DNA from 4 places in the Buttiauxella sp. JUb87 genome. Region 3 is predicted to be linked to each of the others. Evidence: predicted binding sites of a transcription regulator. Region 3 holds the regulator's gene; each other region holds the start of a gene.

Region 1 (4,286 bases), on a different contig from region 3:
AGTGAACCGTGATTTCCGCATGGGTTCACGAATGCAGGGCATCGCTATTGTTAGCGTCTTAATTGTTATTTTCACCGTCGGGTTTATTGCTTCTACCTTCCCGACGGGGGCGAGCATTATGACCATTGTGTTTTATAACGTTGGCGGTCTGGTTATTTTCCTCGGCTATGCCTGGTGGAAATACAACAAATACGAGAAAACCCTCGATGCGAAAGGGCGTTATGAAGCCGATACGCCACTGGCGCAGCTCGCGCTGGAAAAACAGCAGGGTGCAAAGGCTGAAGTGAATATTGCCGGGAGTGTCATTCAGTAAAAGGTCAAATAAATATCGGATGGCGCTTGCGCCATCCGACACCCACTTCACTGATTAAAAATCATATCCCACAGTAGCAATCACAGAACGCTCCGCGCCCCAGTAGCAGTAACCGGTGCCGTAACAACCCGCAACGTAATCACGGCCCGTCAGGTTATTGGCGTTAACTTGCACGAAGGCACCTTTCAGTGACGGCGTCCACGCCCCCATCTCAGCACGCACCATTGCATCAAGCAGCGTTACAGAAGGCACGCGCAGGGTGTTTTCATTGTCCGCCCATTGCTTGCCGATATAGCGAATACCTGAACCCAGGCTAATACCGAAGTCGGCTTTGAACATTCCCCACAGGCTGGCCATCTGATCTGGTGTGACGTATGGCGTGTTGCCATCGTTACCGTCGATGGCATCTTTAAAGCGCACTTTGTTGTAAGTGTATCCGGCAACGGTCGAGAAACGTGGATGCCACTGAGAATGTGCTTCCAGCTCAACACCTTGCGAATGAACTTTACCCGCTGGCTCATAGTAACTGCCCTGAACCACGCGGTTCCCGACATCTTTCTGCGTCAGGTCATACAGGGCGAGGGTGTAGAGATCCGCCGTACCCAGCGGCTGGTATTTCATCCCGGCTTCATACTGTTCAGCGGTGGTCGGTTTCAGCAGCTTGCCTTCGGCATCCGGCAGAACCTGCGGCGTGATGGCCTGGCTGTAGCTGATGTATGGGGATATCCCATTGGTGAATGCGTACAGCAACGATGCGCGGCCACTGAAGTGATCGTCAGTACGGTTATCGGTGACGACGCTATCAATGGCATCTGCCACAATATGGCTCTTGGTCACGATGTGATCGTAACGGCCAGAAAGCGTCATGTGCCATTGATTCCACTGCATATCATCCTGCAGATAGACACCCGTTTGTTCATACTGGCGTTTACCGGCTTTGGTCAGCAGGCCCTGATTGATGGTGGAATACGTGGGATCGCGTGGGTCGTAATAATAGAAACCGCCAGGGCCGCCAGACTCACCCGTCCACGGGTTGAGGTTGGTGGTGTAAGCGGAGTCATCGGACAAATTGTTGGTGAACTTATGGAATTCGCCGCCGAGCACCACTTTGTGATCCAGCTCGCCAGTTGCAAAATCGGCTTCCAGTTGGTTATCCATGGCGTAAGCGTCAAGTGATGAAGTTTCGCCGCTGTAATAACGCATCAGTTCGTCATGCGCCACGTCTGCCCAACCAATCTGGTAAGCCTGTTTCAGGCTGACGTTCGAGTGGGTATAACTGGCGTTGGAGCGGAACGCCCACACATCGTTAAAGCTGTGTGCAAACTCGTAGCTGTAAATTTGCTCGTGGCGTTTGAAAGCGTCATTGCCCGGTTCGACGTCAGAGAAACCGGTGCTGAGTTTGCGCCCGGTGGATGAATAAATACTGCCATCAGCCGGAACCGAGCCGTGGAATCCGCCTGATGGATCTTTTTCCAGATAGGCGCGCAGCAACAGCGAGGTATTTTCGCCGGGTTGCCACAGCAGGGACGGGGAAATCGCATAACGTTCGTCCCGCGTGTTCTCGTACTGAGTGTCGCTGTTTTTGGTTAAACCAATAATCCGATACGCCCATTCTTCGTTAATCGCATTGGTGTAATCAAATGCGCTGCCGTTGGTGTTGTGATTACCGTACATCGCACGAACGTGGCCTTCCTCGACAAATTGCGGGCGCTTTGAGGTTTCCATTACCAGTCCACCTGGTATGGTTTGGCCATAAAGTGCCGACGATGGCCCTTTAATCACATCGATTCGCTCGAGGAACCACGGGTCAACCTGAATCACGTTGTAGCTGCCGCCGTCGCTCATCAGGCGCAGGCCATCGAGGAAGGTATTATTGACGTCGCCGCCGTGGAAACCGCGCAAAGCCACGGTGTCATAACGCGTTGCACCACCGGCAAAGCCGGTAAATACGCCTGGAGTGTAATTTAGCGCGCTATTAACCGAGAGCGCGCCCTGGTCTTCGATTTGTTGGCGGGTAATCACCGAAATCGATTGACCGGTAGTAATCAGCGGCTCATCGGTTTTGGTTGCTCCACGGCTGACCGTTGCGCTGTAACCTTCGGTTGGGCTGGTGGAGGTTTGTGCGGGGGAGGCGGTAACGACGACGGTGTCTTCTGCCAATGCGTAAGTGGGTGCCGCGAGTGCCAGCGCGCAGAGTAAAGCAGAGCGCTTTACTGTAAATGCCAGTTTCATTTAGTTATATTCCCAGGAGGTATTGATTTAGCTATTTGTGCTAATAAATTGAATGCGAATTATTATCGTTATTGTTTTTTGTTTCAAGTGCCAATTTTGGCGGGGGAGTGGGCGCCCTCATCCCGTCCTTCTCCCCCAGGAGAAGGGGAAGGACAAGGCGAAAACAAAACAATCCCCTCTCCTTCGGGAGAGGATGAGGCTGAGAGAGAAACCAGACAATCCCCTCTCCTTCGGGAGAGGGTTAGGGTGAGGGGAAAACTACTTCGCAGAACTAGCAGGCTGAATCGTCTCTTTCACCGGCCCCGGTGTTGCAGAAGGCAATTTGTCCGGTGTGGAATCACACGGTTTCTCTTTGCCACACAGCAAATCGAGCATTTTCAAGGTGACGCCGTTAGTCCAGCCAAATCCATCTTGCAGCGGATATTCACCTCCGCCACCGCCGGTACCCGTGGTGGATACGTCATATTTCTCCACCAGTTTTTGCTCGCGGTTATAGGTTTGCTGCACGTTGGTCATAAAGCGCCAGGTGACTTCCATTGCCAGATCGTTATGGCCGTAATTTTGCAGGCCTTCCGTGGCCACCCACTGCAATGGCGCCCAGCCGTTTGGTGCGTCCCATTGCTGGCCCGTTTTCAGGTTGGTGGTCGCCAGCCCGCCAGTTTTCAGCAATTGCGAACGGGTGATGGCCGCCATTTTTTCAGCGCGATCTTTCGAAGCGGCATGAACATACAGCGGGAATAGCGCGGCAGCGGTCAGTTGCGAACGAGCCGCGTGGTTCTTGAGATCGTAATCCGCATAGAAGCCTTGCTTATCGTTCCACAGATACTTTTCGATGGCTTTTTGACGGGCATCGGCCAGTTGCTGATATTGCGTGGCAGCTGCGCTGTCCTTCGCCACATGGCTTGCTTTCGCGAGGGTCTTTTCCATCTGGAATAGCAGAGCGTTCAAATCAACCGGAACGATAGAGGTGGTACGAATCGAGCCCAGTTGCTGCGGGTTATCCATCCAGCGCGAGCTAAAATCCCAACCCGAAGCCGCAGCTGCGCGTAAATCGCGATAGATTTCCGTCGCCGGGCGGTTGGGGTTGTTCTTCGCGGTGGTCACGTCATCCAGATACGATTCGGCGCGCGGTGTATCGCGATCGTCCCAGTAACGGTTTAGCACCGAGCCATCTTTCAGTTTCACCACCCGCAAGTTTTCAGCGCCTGCTGCCAGCGTATCGCTGCCCTGCATCCACCAGGCATACTCAGCTTTCAACTGCGGTAGATAGGTGGTGTAGGTTTCGTCACCTTTGTGGCTGGCGAGCAGTTCGACCATAAAGGCAAAGAACGGCGGTTGAGAGCGGCTCAGATAGTAGCTGCGGTTGCCGTTAGGAATATGCCCAAAGGTGTCGATTTCATGGGCGAAGTTATCGACCATGTCCTGAACTTTGTCCCAGTGGCCGCTTTCCGCCAGCCCCAGCATGGTGAAGTAACTGTCCCAATAATAGACTTCGCGGAAGCGCCCGCCTGGTACCACATACGGTTTCGGCAACGGTAGCAGCGAATCCCATTTATCGGTGCTGTCAGTGGTGCGCGTCAGCACCGGCCATAAACCGTCGATGTGCTCGCGTAACGTTTGGCCTTTAGGCGGGACATACTTTTTACCTTCTTTTGGCAAGGTAAAGTTAACGTCGACAAAATGGCGTAAATCGAAACTCGATTGATTGCGCTGCATGCGGTAATCCGCAAGGATCATCAAC
Region 2 (4,286 bases), on a different contig from region 3:
ACAAAATGCGCGTATTGATGTGACCCTCAGTCAAGTCGTTCAATAGTATCAGCAATCAACCAGCCATTCATCTGGTGTTTCAGGCAAAAAAATGCTTCCTGTATTTAACAAAACACTTAAAGAAAATCTTTTTTAACGGCGATAACAGGCTGAATGTCAAATTTTTAGTATCATAGGCAATATAATCATTTGTGAAATTTAAAGTATGAATACCTGCGCTTTGATTGATTGTTGGAACAATATTAGCAACAAGTTTCTCTTCAAAAATCAAAGGGCTTAAATTAACTATCTCTTTGATATAAACGGACTTACCATAAAAACCTAAATGACACTCTTGGGTTAGAATATAAAGTTTGTCATCGATGGAATAGGGGGTTCCAGCACCACGATGGTGGCGGTTACATAATGTTAATGAGGGTTTTATTTTTTTCCACTCACCGAATAAGTCCCTTGCTGTATGAATGACAATATCGTTATCCAGAGTCGTAGAAATAAGATAGTGGGTTCCCTCATGAGTGAAGAGAACATTATCGGTATATTCGACGTTGGAAAGTAATACTTTTACTTTTTCCCAACGATCAGGGAATTCAATAGATTGAAAAAGAATGACTTCCTTTCTCTCTGATGACTCCGGAATCATATACAGTTTGTCGCCTGAGCTAAACATAAAAGGAAATGACAGGTGACATTTCAAATCGTCAAAACCTTCCAGTTTGATATCTTCTAGCTCTTCCAGTTGGTTATTCAGAATACGACACTTCAGGAATCCCTTAGAGTTCAGGAAACTAAATGCTTCATAGAAAACATACAGCTTATCGTCTTTTTCGATAATAAAAGGGTCGGCCTGGAAAGTGTATTTTTTATTAAGCAGTTGTGCTTTGGAATTGCTGAGAATATCCAGAGTATTATCAGGAAACGAATGTGTATCATTTTTAATAATCATGATGTCCCATGATTCATGGAAAAATAACTTTTTAATTAATTTATTGTTTTTGTTCAACATTTATCATCTTGTCCATGTTAGTAATCACCAGATGCAGGAAGAAAATGACAGGTACTATTTTAAATTATAAGTCATGCTTAAGGTTATAATTACGGTAAGAAATAGTAACCAAAGAGACGCAATACCGCTTTCTGGCTAACTGCCGCCCGCTGAGTTGGGCTTAGCTGTCGCCGATAGCAAACAACGAAATGCTGCTGTTTTGCAGTATAGACGCTCATGCAATATTCGCCTTTCTTAAAAATGCCTATTTGAGGTTACAAGCGATCATGGCAAACTTTGCTGTGGGAAAGATCTTGATGAACAAATAGTTACCAGATAACTGAGGCGCTTAATAAGATGCCTGACGAGAGAAAATCAGCGAGAGAATATTGAGGAGTTCAAGAGATGATTTGGTTAATGAAAACCGGTAAACATAAGGCATGCTTACCGGTTAGCTATTATTAAGCTTGAGTATCTAGTGTAGAAAGTTCTTTATCAACGAAATACAAGCCTTCACCGCTTTTACCGACCAGACTTAATTTATCCAGCACAGATTTAAACAGTTTTTCTTCTTCATGCTGTTCAGAAACATACCACTGCAGGAAATTAAAGGTTGGGTAGTCCTGAGAGGTCATCGCCGCATGCGCCAGTTCATTAATTTTACGGGTAATTAACTGTTCGTGTTCGTAGGTGGCGTTAAACAGGCTATCCAGTGAATCGTAATCCTGGTCTGGTGCAGGAATTGCATTGATGCGTGGCAAGCTTCCGGTATCTGTTAAATAAGCAAACAGGCGTTGCATGTGTTCCATCTCTTCCTGGGCATGGCGACGCAGGAAAGCGGCTGCACCTTCGAAGCTATGGTAGCTGCACCAGGCACTCATTTGTTGATAAAGCAGGGAAGAGTAAAGCTCAAGATTCATTTGTTCGTTAAGTTTTTCGATCATTTCAGCTTTAAGCATGATGCGCTCCAGGAGAATCAGATAATTAACAATGGCGCTACTTTAATTTTATTATTTCTATAATGCAAAGGAATTGTTAATTATATTGTTGTAATGAGAATGGTTGCTAATATTATTCTTTTTTATAAATGATAGCTTAATACTAATAAGAATGATTGTTATTTAATTAATAGGATTGAACAACAATTATTGCCCAACCCATATAGGCGTTAAGCTCAATTATTGTACGGCTATTTCATCTCTCAGGTATTTCTCCATTCCGTTCCCCCTGCATTGGTACTCCAGTGTGACGGTTTGGTTCAGGCACAATGCGCCACTGGTCAGGCTGCAGGTTTTGATCGGATCGCCATAAGGGAATGCCGCACTATACCCCCATTGTTGACACTGGTGGCTGGCAGCCGACTGAGCAACGTAGGTGTCGACTTTCGCTCTTTGTAATGGCGCAATATCAAACCCGAGACGAACAACACCTGCCACTTCGCTCCCTTTGATGGGTTGTGGCGTTTTATTCATGGTGCAACCGCTTAATAACGCAGCCACTAAAACTAAATATATTGTTTTCATCACGCTGAGTCTCAAAAGATATTTCTTCTTATTTTAGCATGCAGCCAAACAGAATATTACCAACAGTATAAAGCTGTGTAATTGCATTTAAGGTCAGTAATAATCCATCTCTTAACCTAAATTTCGGGCGTTTATCAAAGGGTAATTACTGTGGTATTCACCAACGGTTTTCAGAAGATTTCTGACAGCAAGCATGGGTGTGCTGGAGAGAGGTTTTGCGCTGGTGGTAAGCGAAGTGCGTAACCGGGCAAAACTCAGAAGTGTGAGCACCTCTTAATTTTTTAAAACAAAATTTCATTAAATTTGAAAGTATGTTTGCCAGATAGTATCGTTAAGGTATACCCAAGCTATTCACCGCGGGAAATCCCGTGACCCAATCAGGAGACGGAAATGAAAATAGCACTGATGATGGAAAACAGTCAGGCTGGCAAAAATGCAATCATTCTTAATGAGTTGCAAGCGGTTGCTGCTGAGAAAGAGTACCCGGTTTACAACGTCGGTATGAGCGATGAGCAGGATCACCACCTGACCTACATCCACCTCGGTATTATGGCCAGCATTCTGTTGAACTCGAAAGCCGTTGATTTTGTTGTGACCGGCTGCGGTACAGGTCAGGGCGCAATGATGTCTCTGAACATCCATCCAGGTGTGGTTTGCGGATACTGCCTGGATCCAGCCGATGCTTTCCTGTTCGCTCAAATCAACAACGGTAACGCGCTGTCACTGGCATTCGCTAAAGGTTTCGGTTGGGGTGCAGAGCTGAACGTCCGTTACATGTTCGAGAAAGCATTCACTGGCCTTAAAGGCGAAGGCTACCCAATCGAGCGTAAAGAGCCACAGGTTCGTAACGCGGGCATCCTCAACCAGGTTAAAGCGGCTGTAGTGAAAGAAAACTATCTGGACACCTTACGTTCTATCGACCCTGAGCTGGTGAAAACCGCGGTAACCGGCGAGCGTTTCCAGAAGTGCTTCTTCGAAAATTGCCAGGACAAAGAGATTGAAGCGTTCGTTCGCGAAATCCTTGCCTGATAATGATTAATATGAAATACGGCCAGTTTTTGCTGGCCGTATTTTTTTGCTTCAATACCGCCTAATTTCCGGCGCTTTACGCGCGATCTTTCTCAATTCCTATCATTACTTCCTGCTATCGAACTGATGCGACTGCATATCAGCGTGTTGTTGCGTCTGACGCGCGGCTTCAAGGTGTTCTGCATCCCAGTGTTGAAGGTTGATATCAGCTTGCGGCTCTTCGGGCCAGCGCTGTTGCACACCGTTATGCAGACTCGGTTTATGCAACGCAGGGAAGCTTAAAGAGGGGGAATGGACGCTGGGTTCGGCGGCAGTGACCTGAAAACTGACCAGCGATATAAACAGTATTAACCTTAATGTCATGTGTTTCATAACGGCCTCAACGGCACTCAATCTATAGCGTTAAGTATAATTGTGGCCCGAAACACTATGCAGACTTACTGCATTATTGCTTTTTGGAAACGCTGCTCCCGGCATTTTGCGGTAGCCGTAACAAGTCGACCAGCCCAAGCAAGCAAATCAGCGTAATCATCACAAATGAAATTTTAATCGGCATGCCGGGAATTGATGTGACATCAAACCATTGGCTGATTTTCTCGCCAAGGCGAATACCAATTGCGCCAAGCGTGATCCCCAGGCCTACCGACAACTGCGTCGCGGTGCTGAAAAGCGTATTGGCGTAGCTCATTTGCGCAGGTGGCACATCGGAAAAGGCCAGCGTGCTGATGCCGGTAAATTGCATTGAGCGGAAC
Region 3 (4,286 bases):
GATCTGCGCAACCATGGTTTATCGCCCCGTAGCTCTGAAATGAACTATGCCGCGATGGCGCAGGATGTGGTTGAAACGCTCGAAGAATATGGCTTTGAAAAAGCAATCATTATCGGCCATTCCATGGGCGGTAAAGTTGCGATGGCTCTGACAGCTATTGCACCTGAGCGCATTGATAAACTGGTGCTGATTGACATTGCACCGGTGGATTATCAGGTACGCCGTCACGATGAAATTTTCGCGGCTATTAATGCAGTCAGTAGTAGTGGAGCGAAAACACGTCAACAAGCCGCTATGGTGATGCGTGAGCATCTGAACGAAGAAGGTGTGATTCAATTCTTGCTGAAGTCATTTGCTGACGGCGAGTGGAAGTTTAATGTTCCGGTATTGTGGGAACAGTACGAGAATATTGTCGGCTGGCAAGCTATCCCAACCTGGAATGAACCGGCACTGTTTATCCGTGGTGGTGCATCCCCTTATGTTGACGAATCACACCGCGAAACGCTGCTTGCGCAATTCCCTCAGGCGCGCGCTCATGTGGTTGCCGGTGCCGGACACTGGGTTCACGCCGAAAAACCTGATGCTGTTTTGCGCGCAATCCACCGTTTTATCGACGCAAGTGCCGCAAACTGATTAAAAACAAACCGACTGGCTGTTAGATGCAGCTAACGCGTTGGCGCGCAAGCCATGCTGATGTATGATTGCGCGCTAAAATGCGCCAGAGCACCCCGCTCCGTGCCACCTGAATTCCCTGTCAGTAGTCTAATCATGGCAAAAGAACAAACGGACCGTACTACATTAGATCTGTTCGCGGACGAGCGTCGCCCCGGGCGGCCAAAAACTAATCCGCTGACGCGTGATGAGCAACTGCGTATCAACAAACGCAACCAGCTCAAGCGCGATAAAGTACGCGGCCTGAAGCGAGTGGAACTGAAGCTCAATAACGATGCAGTAGATGCACTAAATCATCTGGCTGAAGCGCGCAATATCAGTCGTAGTGAGTTGATTGAAGAGATTCTACTCGCGCAACTGAAGCAGCATCTCAGTTAGTTGAAAGGCTATATGCCCGGAATACGATGTTGCAGTCTGTGCACAACAGGCTGATAGCAGTTTCCGCACCGCAATGTGTTCTGCTATGATTGCCCTATCTGTGGCCAATTAGCAGCCACCATACCATTAAGTATCAAGAGGTTATTTTACTCATGGCAATCGTAGGCATTTTTTTCGGCAGCGACACTGGTAACACCGAAAATATCGCGAAGATGATTCAAAAACAGCTCGGTAAAGACGTTGCTGAGGTGCATGACATTGCTAAGAGCAGCAAAGAAGACCTGGAAGGCTTCGATATTCTGCTTCTCGGCATTCCAACGTGGTATTACGGTGAAGCGCAATGCGACTGGGATGACTTCTTCCCGACTCTGGAAGAAGTTGATTTCAACGGCAAACTGGTCGCCCTGTTCGGCTGTGGTGACCAGGAAGACTATGCAGAATACTTCTGTGACGCATTGGGCACTATCCGTGACATCATTGAGCCACGCGGTGCTGCTATCGTCGGTCACTGGCCAACGGCGGGCTACCATTTTGAAGCCTCTAAAGGTCTGGCTGACGACGATCACTTTGTCGGTCTGGCTATCGATGAAGATCGTCAACCAGAACTGACCGCTGAACGCGTTCAGAAATGGGTCAAACAAGTTTCTGACGAGCTGAACCTGGCAGATATCATCAACGCCTGATTCTGGATGTGACGCAGCTTTTAAACGGGTTGCGTCACATTGATAGATTATTCCGATTAAAATAATCGCTACAAATTTTTAACTTTTCGGTTTGTCCCTGTACAATGACCCCCTGGCTAAATAGCTAACAAGGCAATTAAATCGCGACTCAGCCGCCATTTTTTAGCTTGATTATGAATAATACTTGCGGTTTCCATTTAGAATCTGCAGTTCTATAATGAGACGCATTCATCTTAACGCTCACCCTGAGTCCGAGCGATCCGTTAAGCAACAGGACAATTTCCGCATGACTGACAATAATACCGCATTGAAGAAGGCCGGCCTGAAAGTCACGCTTCCGCGATTAAAAATCCTTGAAGTGCTACAGGGTCCGGTGAACCATCATGTCAGTGCGGAAGACTTATACAAACGTCTGATTGATATGGGCGAAGAAATTGGTCTCGCCACAGTTTATCGTGTACTAAACCAGTTTGATGATGCAGGCATTGTCACTCGTCACAACTTCGAAGGCGGCAAATCCGTATTCGAGTTAACTCAACAACATCACCACGACCACCTGATTTGCCTGGACTGCGGCAAAGTTATTGAGTTCAGTGATGATTCAATTGAATCTCGTCAGCGTGAAATCGCATCACGCCATGGCATCCGTCTGACCAACCACAGCCTGTACCTTTACGGTCACTGCGCTGAAGGTGATTGCCGTACCGACGAGAATGCACACGAAATCAGCGAAAAGTAATCCGCATATCTGACATTCTGAACCAGATGTCAGGTATAAAAAAACCGGTGAGGAAGCTCACCGGTTTTTTTATTGCCTGAATTCACAGATTACTTGTTGTTCGCACGAATCTCTTGCCAGATTTTATCGCACTTGGCTTTTACCGCCTGGTCGTTACCAGTACGAGTGGCCTGAATACAGTTTTGATAATCCAGGGTGCGCACCGTTTCTTTCTTCGCAAATTCCTGGTGTTCCTTTTCCTGACCCAGCACGTTTAACACGCTCTGACAGGCCTGAATTTTATCAGGATTCCCTTCTGCGGTATTGATACAGGCGCTATAGGCTTGTTTCAGTTTTGTATCTTCAGGTGCCGTTTTAGAGGGTTGTGCGCAGGCGCTCAAACCTAAAGCCATGACCGTAACCAAAATGATTTTTTTCATGCTCGATATCCTTTATAAAACCGGGCGCTTTCACGCCCGGAATCGAATCAGAAGATGGTGAACGGTGCGATGACGATGAATTTCACGTCACGCTCATCCTGGAAGATGTTGCCGTAACCACCGCCCCAGCTTGGGATGTCGGAGTGGTTGTCGTATTGAGTGAAGTGCAGTTTGAACAGAGTGCCTTTCGCGCGCCCATCCTGAATGGTGTACAACGCGTCAAGGCTGTACGCCGATTCTTTCAGGCGATTGTCAGCATCGTAGTAACCGTCAGTGGTTGGTTTAGAGCTTGGTTTTGCATCCCATGCGTAAACATACGAAGCACCTACAGCCCAACCAGCCAGATCCCAATTGCTCAGGTCATACATGGCACCCGCGAAGATGGCTTTTTCACCATTGGCGTTGAAGTCAGAACGGTTATCCCACCAGATATCCAGACGACCGTTTGACGATGCGTAAGTTGGGGTCATACGTTGCAGGAAGTAGCCCTGCTGGCCATCAGCCTTGACCATGGTACCTTCGAGCCGCAGGTCAACCTGGCCCACTTTGTAGCCGAATGTCAGAGCCTGCAACCATGCGGTGCCGTCATACAGATCGTTAACGCTGCCATCAGAGACTTTGTCACGCGAACCGTAGAACTGGTAGCTGGTAGACAATGGGCTGCCAGCTACATCAAATTTGTAGCTTGCTTTAGTGAAGTATTGGTCGATATACCCTTCTGCCTGACCGAATGCCGCTTCAAGAATCAGATCATTTTTGAAGTCATACTTCGCGCCCAGCGAGTGCAGATACTCAACTTTGGTGTTCTTATCGTTCTGATAGAACTTGTCCATCTCCAGGTGCCACGGAGCTTTATACTCATTGGTCCACATGTAGGAGAAGCTCAGAGCACCGGCATCGGCATAATCAAAGTTTGCCCCGGCTTCAGCGCCCTGGTAAGTACCAGGCATGAAACTCCAGTGTGGTGCTAATAAAGATTGCCCTGTTGGCTGGATGTAACCCGCACGGGCCCAAACCGGGCCGTATTTGAATTTAGCTGCGGCTTTATAAAGGCTTATACCGCTCTTATCGCCGGAATAATCTTCATCGTAAGCTTTGTTTGAAGAGGAAAATGCGATTTCGTTCGGGTGGCCGCTGTCGCCATTTTCTGCCATTTCGATAGCAGTAAAGGCGGCGATATCCAGACCAAACATGTCAGCAGCATAACCGGACTGGAAGTCCAGATTGGCGTTCCAGGTAGCGTGAGAAAGGTTAGTTTCATATTTATCTGTCGTAACATCTTTACGGTCACGTTCACGCTGCCAGTAATAAACACCACCGGTCAGTGTTGAATCATCAAAAAAACCTGCTGCACTTGCCTGAGGGATAACAACCAGTCCAGAAAGAGCCGTGACG
Region 4 (4,286 bases), on a different contig from region 3:
GAGCTCTACGCCGCGAGAACGAATTTCACCACCCTGAATGGAGGAGAAACCGTGGGAAGTGTCTGGGTCAGACATCAGATTATCAGACTTAGTCAGCTGATAAATCGCACCAGTAATCACCACCGCCATATCCTTCGGCACATACTTCACGCCCGCTTCGTACTGACGGCCTTTAGACGGTTTGAAGGTGTTGCCGTAGAAATCTGCACCTGAGTTTGGCTCGAAAGATTCGCTGTAGCTGATGTACGGCGACACACCGTTATCGAACAGGTAGTTCAGACCCGCACGGCCAGTGAATTCGCTATCGTCACGCTCGGTGTAGTTATTCGCCTGGTAAGCGAGAGTTGACTGTTTCAGCCAGTCATAACGGCCACCGACGGTCAGAACAAACTTGTTCCACTCAGCTTGATCCTGAATGTAGATGCCGGTCTGTTTCTGTTTGTTTTGCTGATACGGGTCTGCATCGCCAAAATCGTAGTTTTCGTACACTGGGTTATACAAATCCAGTGGCGGAGCGCTGCCGAAGGTTGCGTTCACATCGTTACGCATCTGCTGGAAATCAACACCAGTCAGCAAGGTGTGTGCCACGTCACCGGTCGCAAAATTACTTTGCACTTGAGTATCAACAGCAAAGTTGTGCAGCTTTTCGTTATCCACAACAGTGCCGCGAGTCAGCATATAACCTGAAGAGTCTACGCCAGTGCCGTAAACGCTTTTCTGATTGGTTTTAGACTCAACATAACGCAGGTTCTGACGCACGGTGAAAGTGTCGTTGAACTCATGGTCAAAGGTATAACCGACCATTTTATGGGACAACGAGTAGGTGTTATTTGGAACACCTTCGTTGAAATCAGTCGGCAGATAAGAACCATCTGGCAACGGCTCAACGGTACCTTCTTTCGGCAACCAACCGTAATAACCCGTCTCTGGAGTGTCTTGCAGGTTCGCTAAGAAAGTGAAATTAGTTTTATCGTCAGGACGCCAGGTGAATGACGGAGCAATCGCATAACGTTTCTGTTTGGAGAATTGTTGCTGGTCGTCGTTAGAACGCGCCACACCAGTCAGACGATAAGAATAAACGCCTGCATCATCCAGTGAATCACTGAAGTCGAAACCGGTTTGCCACAGATTGTCAGTGCCCATCTTGAACTGAACTTCTTTCAGCGGTTCAGTGGTTGGACGCTTGCTTACCATAGTGATAATACCGCCTGGACTGCTTTTTCCGTACAGCACGGAAGTTGGGCCACGCATTAATTCCACGCGCTCAAGCATGTACGGGTCGATGATCACTTCGTTATAGAAGTCGCCCTGAAGTTTCAGGCCATCTAAATAGTTGTTCTGGTTAACCGAACCGAAACCACGAATTTTCACCGCGTCATAGGTGTCGGATGCACCACGGGTAGAAACGGTGATACCTGGCGTGTAGCCCAACGCTTCTTTCACGGAAGCTGGCTGGTGAGTATCCATCTCTTCACGAGTCACAATCGAAATAGACTGTGGAGTCTTTTCAATTGGCGTATCAGTTTTGGTCGCGGTTGCCGTGCGTTTAGCGGCAATCGTTGGAGACGGGCCCCACGCGCTTTCGTCAGCAACACTGGCGGAAACGGTGATGGTATCTTCTTTAGCTGTTGTGTTGTCTGCTGCAAAACTTGATGCACTGACACCGCTTACAGCGGCAGCAACAAAGAATGCAAGTTTGCGAATTGAGGTATTGACTGGTTGTCCAGTTCTTAAGCGCGCCATTGTATTATCTCTGATGAAGTAACGAATGATAACGAAAACGAGAATTATTATTATGCCGCAGAATAATAGACGAAACGGAAAGTGCATGGCAAGCGGATCACACCCCCTGGGGGACCAGGGGGATAAAAAATAACCATACAAAGTGCAAGGAGTGAAAAAGGACTCACAAACAGAGAAAACCAGGCAGGAATGACACATCCCGATCACGCTGTCAGCAACGTGACCGAATGGCTAATGCGAGTGGTTCAGGAAATCGCGCTTCTGTCTATCAATGAATAATGCTGTTTATTTTTTGAAGCGAGTGTTTTCCCAGCAGCGGTTTGCTCAAAAATAATAAATTTACCCACGCGAATACTCTCGCGAGAACATTTATCGTAAAAAGGGTCAAACGTACCTTCGACACATTTCCCCATAAGCCCACGATTGGACCATTTATTCATTTTCATTTTCCATTCGAGGGAGTAATGCGCTATTGGGCAAACGATTTTCGCCCATGGATCACATATTAATGTGTTCTCAATTAATTTCCGACTGCCGCGACGAGGTAGTGTGCCGACTAATACCAGACAGTGATCCACGGGATGTTGAAGGAAAATTTGTAATATAAGGATTGGGCACCCGACCTTCCGTTCAAGCTTGCTAATACGATCGGTGAGATAGCAAAAAGCGATTCGGGCATTTTCCCCACAATTGCCTGCGTTCTGCACTCCATTGCGGTAATCATTTTCAACTTTTTGGTACAGTTGCCTGGAAGATAGCTTGAGTTTGCGCTGTGCAGAAACCGCCGCGCTGCGCATCTTGTCCCCGCCAAGGGTATGCAGCCGATATTTTTGCGGATTCGTCAACATCCACTTTTCAATCATATTTTTATCTGGATAAAACTTATTAGATGATTTTAGAGATAACCTGGAACGGGTAAAAAGCATGGCTTCGGTGAGATGTGGTAATACTATTTTTTGAAATGTTTTGCTGTCCATCTGACTTTCCTGTCTTGTACTGTGAAATTTTAAGCATTCAACAAAACATTAGAGCATTCTTCACAAGAGGCAGACAGGAAATAAATAATTAAGAAAAATATATGCCACCCGTTAGATTATTATTCTAAAAGGTGGCACACAAGGACGTTCAGCAATTAATTCCCGCCGAACATATCCTTAATCCAACCGGCAACACCATCACTGGATTCAGGCTGCTGCTGAGGTTGTTGCTGCTGTTGCTGCGGCTGCTGTTGAGGCTGCTGCTGCTGCGACTGATTAAATGGATTATTGGTCTGCTCGGCCTGCTGGCTTTGCTGGCACAATCCATCCGGATTGGTCGTCCAGACAGGAAGGACGCGATCCCCACCGCCACCACACTGGAAGTAACCCGCGCTATCAACACCCATATCAACAATGTCTTCCGGTGGGTTCAGCACCAGCGGAATTGGCGTCTGGTTAGCCAGATAACGTTGATACAGCGACATCGCCCCGCTCGCACCATATAGTTTGGTTGGCTGGTTGTTGTCACGCCCTACCCAGGTAATCGCCACTTCTTTGCCATCAATACCGGCAAACCAGGTATCCACATTATCGTTGGTGGTACCCGTTTTCCCTGCCAGATGCAGGTTCGGATACTTGCCACCCAACGCACGCCCGGTACCACGAGCCATAACCTGCTGCATGGTAAACAGCGTCATGTAGGCTGCCTGCGGAGGAACTGCCTGTTCCGCCTGCGGGAAGCTTTGATATAGCACGGTGCCGTCTTCAGCAATCACCGAACGCAATGCAGAAAGCGTTGCACGGTTACCGCCGCTGGCGATGGTCTGGAATGCCTGCGCCACTTCGATTGGCGTCAGGTTCAGCGCGCCCAGCAACATAGCCGGAACCGGATGCAATTGGTTCTGCGGCACGCCGAGTTTGACCCAGGTGTCGGTTACGGCTGGCAAGCCCAACGCCATCCCCAGATTTACGGTTGGCACGTTCATCGAACGCGTCAGCGCATCCACTAACATGACCTTACCGCTCTCACTGTAGCGACGGTCATCGTTTTGCGGCGACCACACTTGTCCGTTTGGCTGTTTCAGCGCGATTGGCGCATCGGTAATCCAGGTATTCAGGCGGTACGAATCCGGCTGGCTTAACGCCGTCAGATAAGTCGCTGGTTTTGCCAGAGAACCGATGGAACGACGAGCCTGCATCGCACGGTTAAAGCCGGCAAATTGCGTTTCTGCCCCGCCGACCATGGCACGAACTTCGCCGGTCGAACGGTCAACAATCACCATAGCCGCTTCGAGATCTTTGAGCTTACGAGAGGCACGCAGTACCGGAACCCCTTCGCTTACCGCTTTCTCTGCCGCATCCTGGGAAACGGAATCAAACGTGGTGAAGATCTTCACGCCAGACAGGTCTTTAACTTTGTCACCAAGCTTAGTCTGAAGCTCGTTACGCACCATCTGCATAAAAGCAGGCTGTGGCGAAATCACGCCACCGCGCGGTTGCACGCCCAGAGGACGGGCGCTCAGCATGTCGTAAAGTTCCTGGTCGATCACCTTCTGCTCTTGCAGC

What was found. Region 3 encodes Fur, which represses iron uptake genes when iron is present. Its sites were predicted from a motif close to ATAATAATGAGAACNACTATCAA; they were not measured.
Region 1: EC843_RS02960 (TonB-dependent siderophore receptor) is a predicted target of Fur. The motif match lies at 2,598-2,620, and genes of this name have one in related genera.
Region 2: ftnA (non-heme ferritin) is a predicted target of Fur. The motif match lies at 2,081-2,103, and genes of this name have one in related genera.
Region 4: fhuA (ferrichrome porin FhuA) is a predicted target of Fur. The motif match lies at 1,769-1,791, and genes of this name have one in related genera.

Annotation. Positions count from the first base shown of each region.
Region 1 covers NZ_SNVY01000001.1:651,727-656,012, reverse strand. Annotated here, with positions in the region: gene EC843_RS02965 (amino acid permease) at 1-313, shown strand, start outside; gene EC843_RS02960 (TonB-dependent siderophore receptor) at 368-2,545, opposite strand; gene EC843_RS02955 (alpha,alpha-trehalase) at 2,804-4,286, opposite strand, start outside.
Region 2 covers NZ_SNVY01000001.1:889,930-894,215, reverse strand. Annotated here, with positions in the region: gene EC843_RS04130 (hypothetical protein) at 80-1,003, opposite strand; gene EC843_RS24955 (hypothetical protein) at 1,093-1,221, opposite strand; gene ftnA (non-heme ferritin) at 1,444-1,941, opposite strand; gene yecR (YecR family lipoprotein) at 2,161-2,505, opposite strand; gene EC843_RS04115 (RpiB/LacA/LacB family sugar-phosphate isomerase) at 2,896-3,534, shown strand; gene EC843_RS04110 (hypothetical protein) at 3,640-3,906, opposite strand; gene EC843_RS04105 (MFS transporter) at 3,980-4,286, opposite strand, start outside.
Region 3 covers NZ_SNVY01000003.1:420,390-424,675, reverse strand. Annotated here, with positions in the region: gene ybfF (esterase) at 1-633, shown strand, start outside; gene ybfE (LexA regulated protein) at 769-1,050, shown strand; gene fldA (flavodoxin FldA) at 1,203-1,733, shown strand; gene fur (ferric iron uptake transcriptional regulator) at 2,020-2,472, shown strand; gene chiQ (ChiQ/YbfN family lipoprotein) at 2,562-2,891, opposite strand; gene chiP (chitoporin) at 2,939-4,286, opposite strand, start outside.
Region 4 covers NZ_SNVY01000013.1:55,621-59,906, forward strand. Annotated here, with positions in the region: gene fhuA (ferrichrome porin FhuA) at 1-1,743, opposite strand, end outside; gene EC843_RS23100 (hypothetical protein) at 1,989-2,720, opposite strand; gene mrcB (bifunctional glycosyl transferase/transpeptidase) at 2,876-4,286, opposite strand, start outside.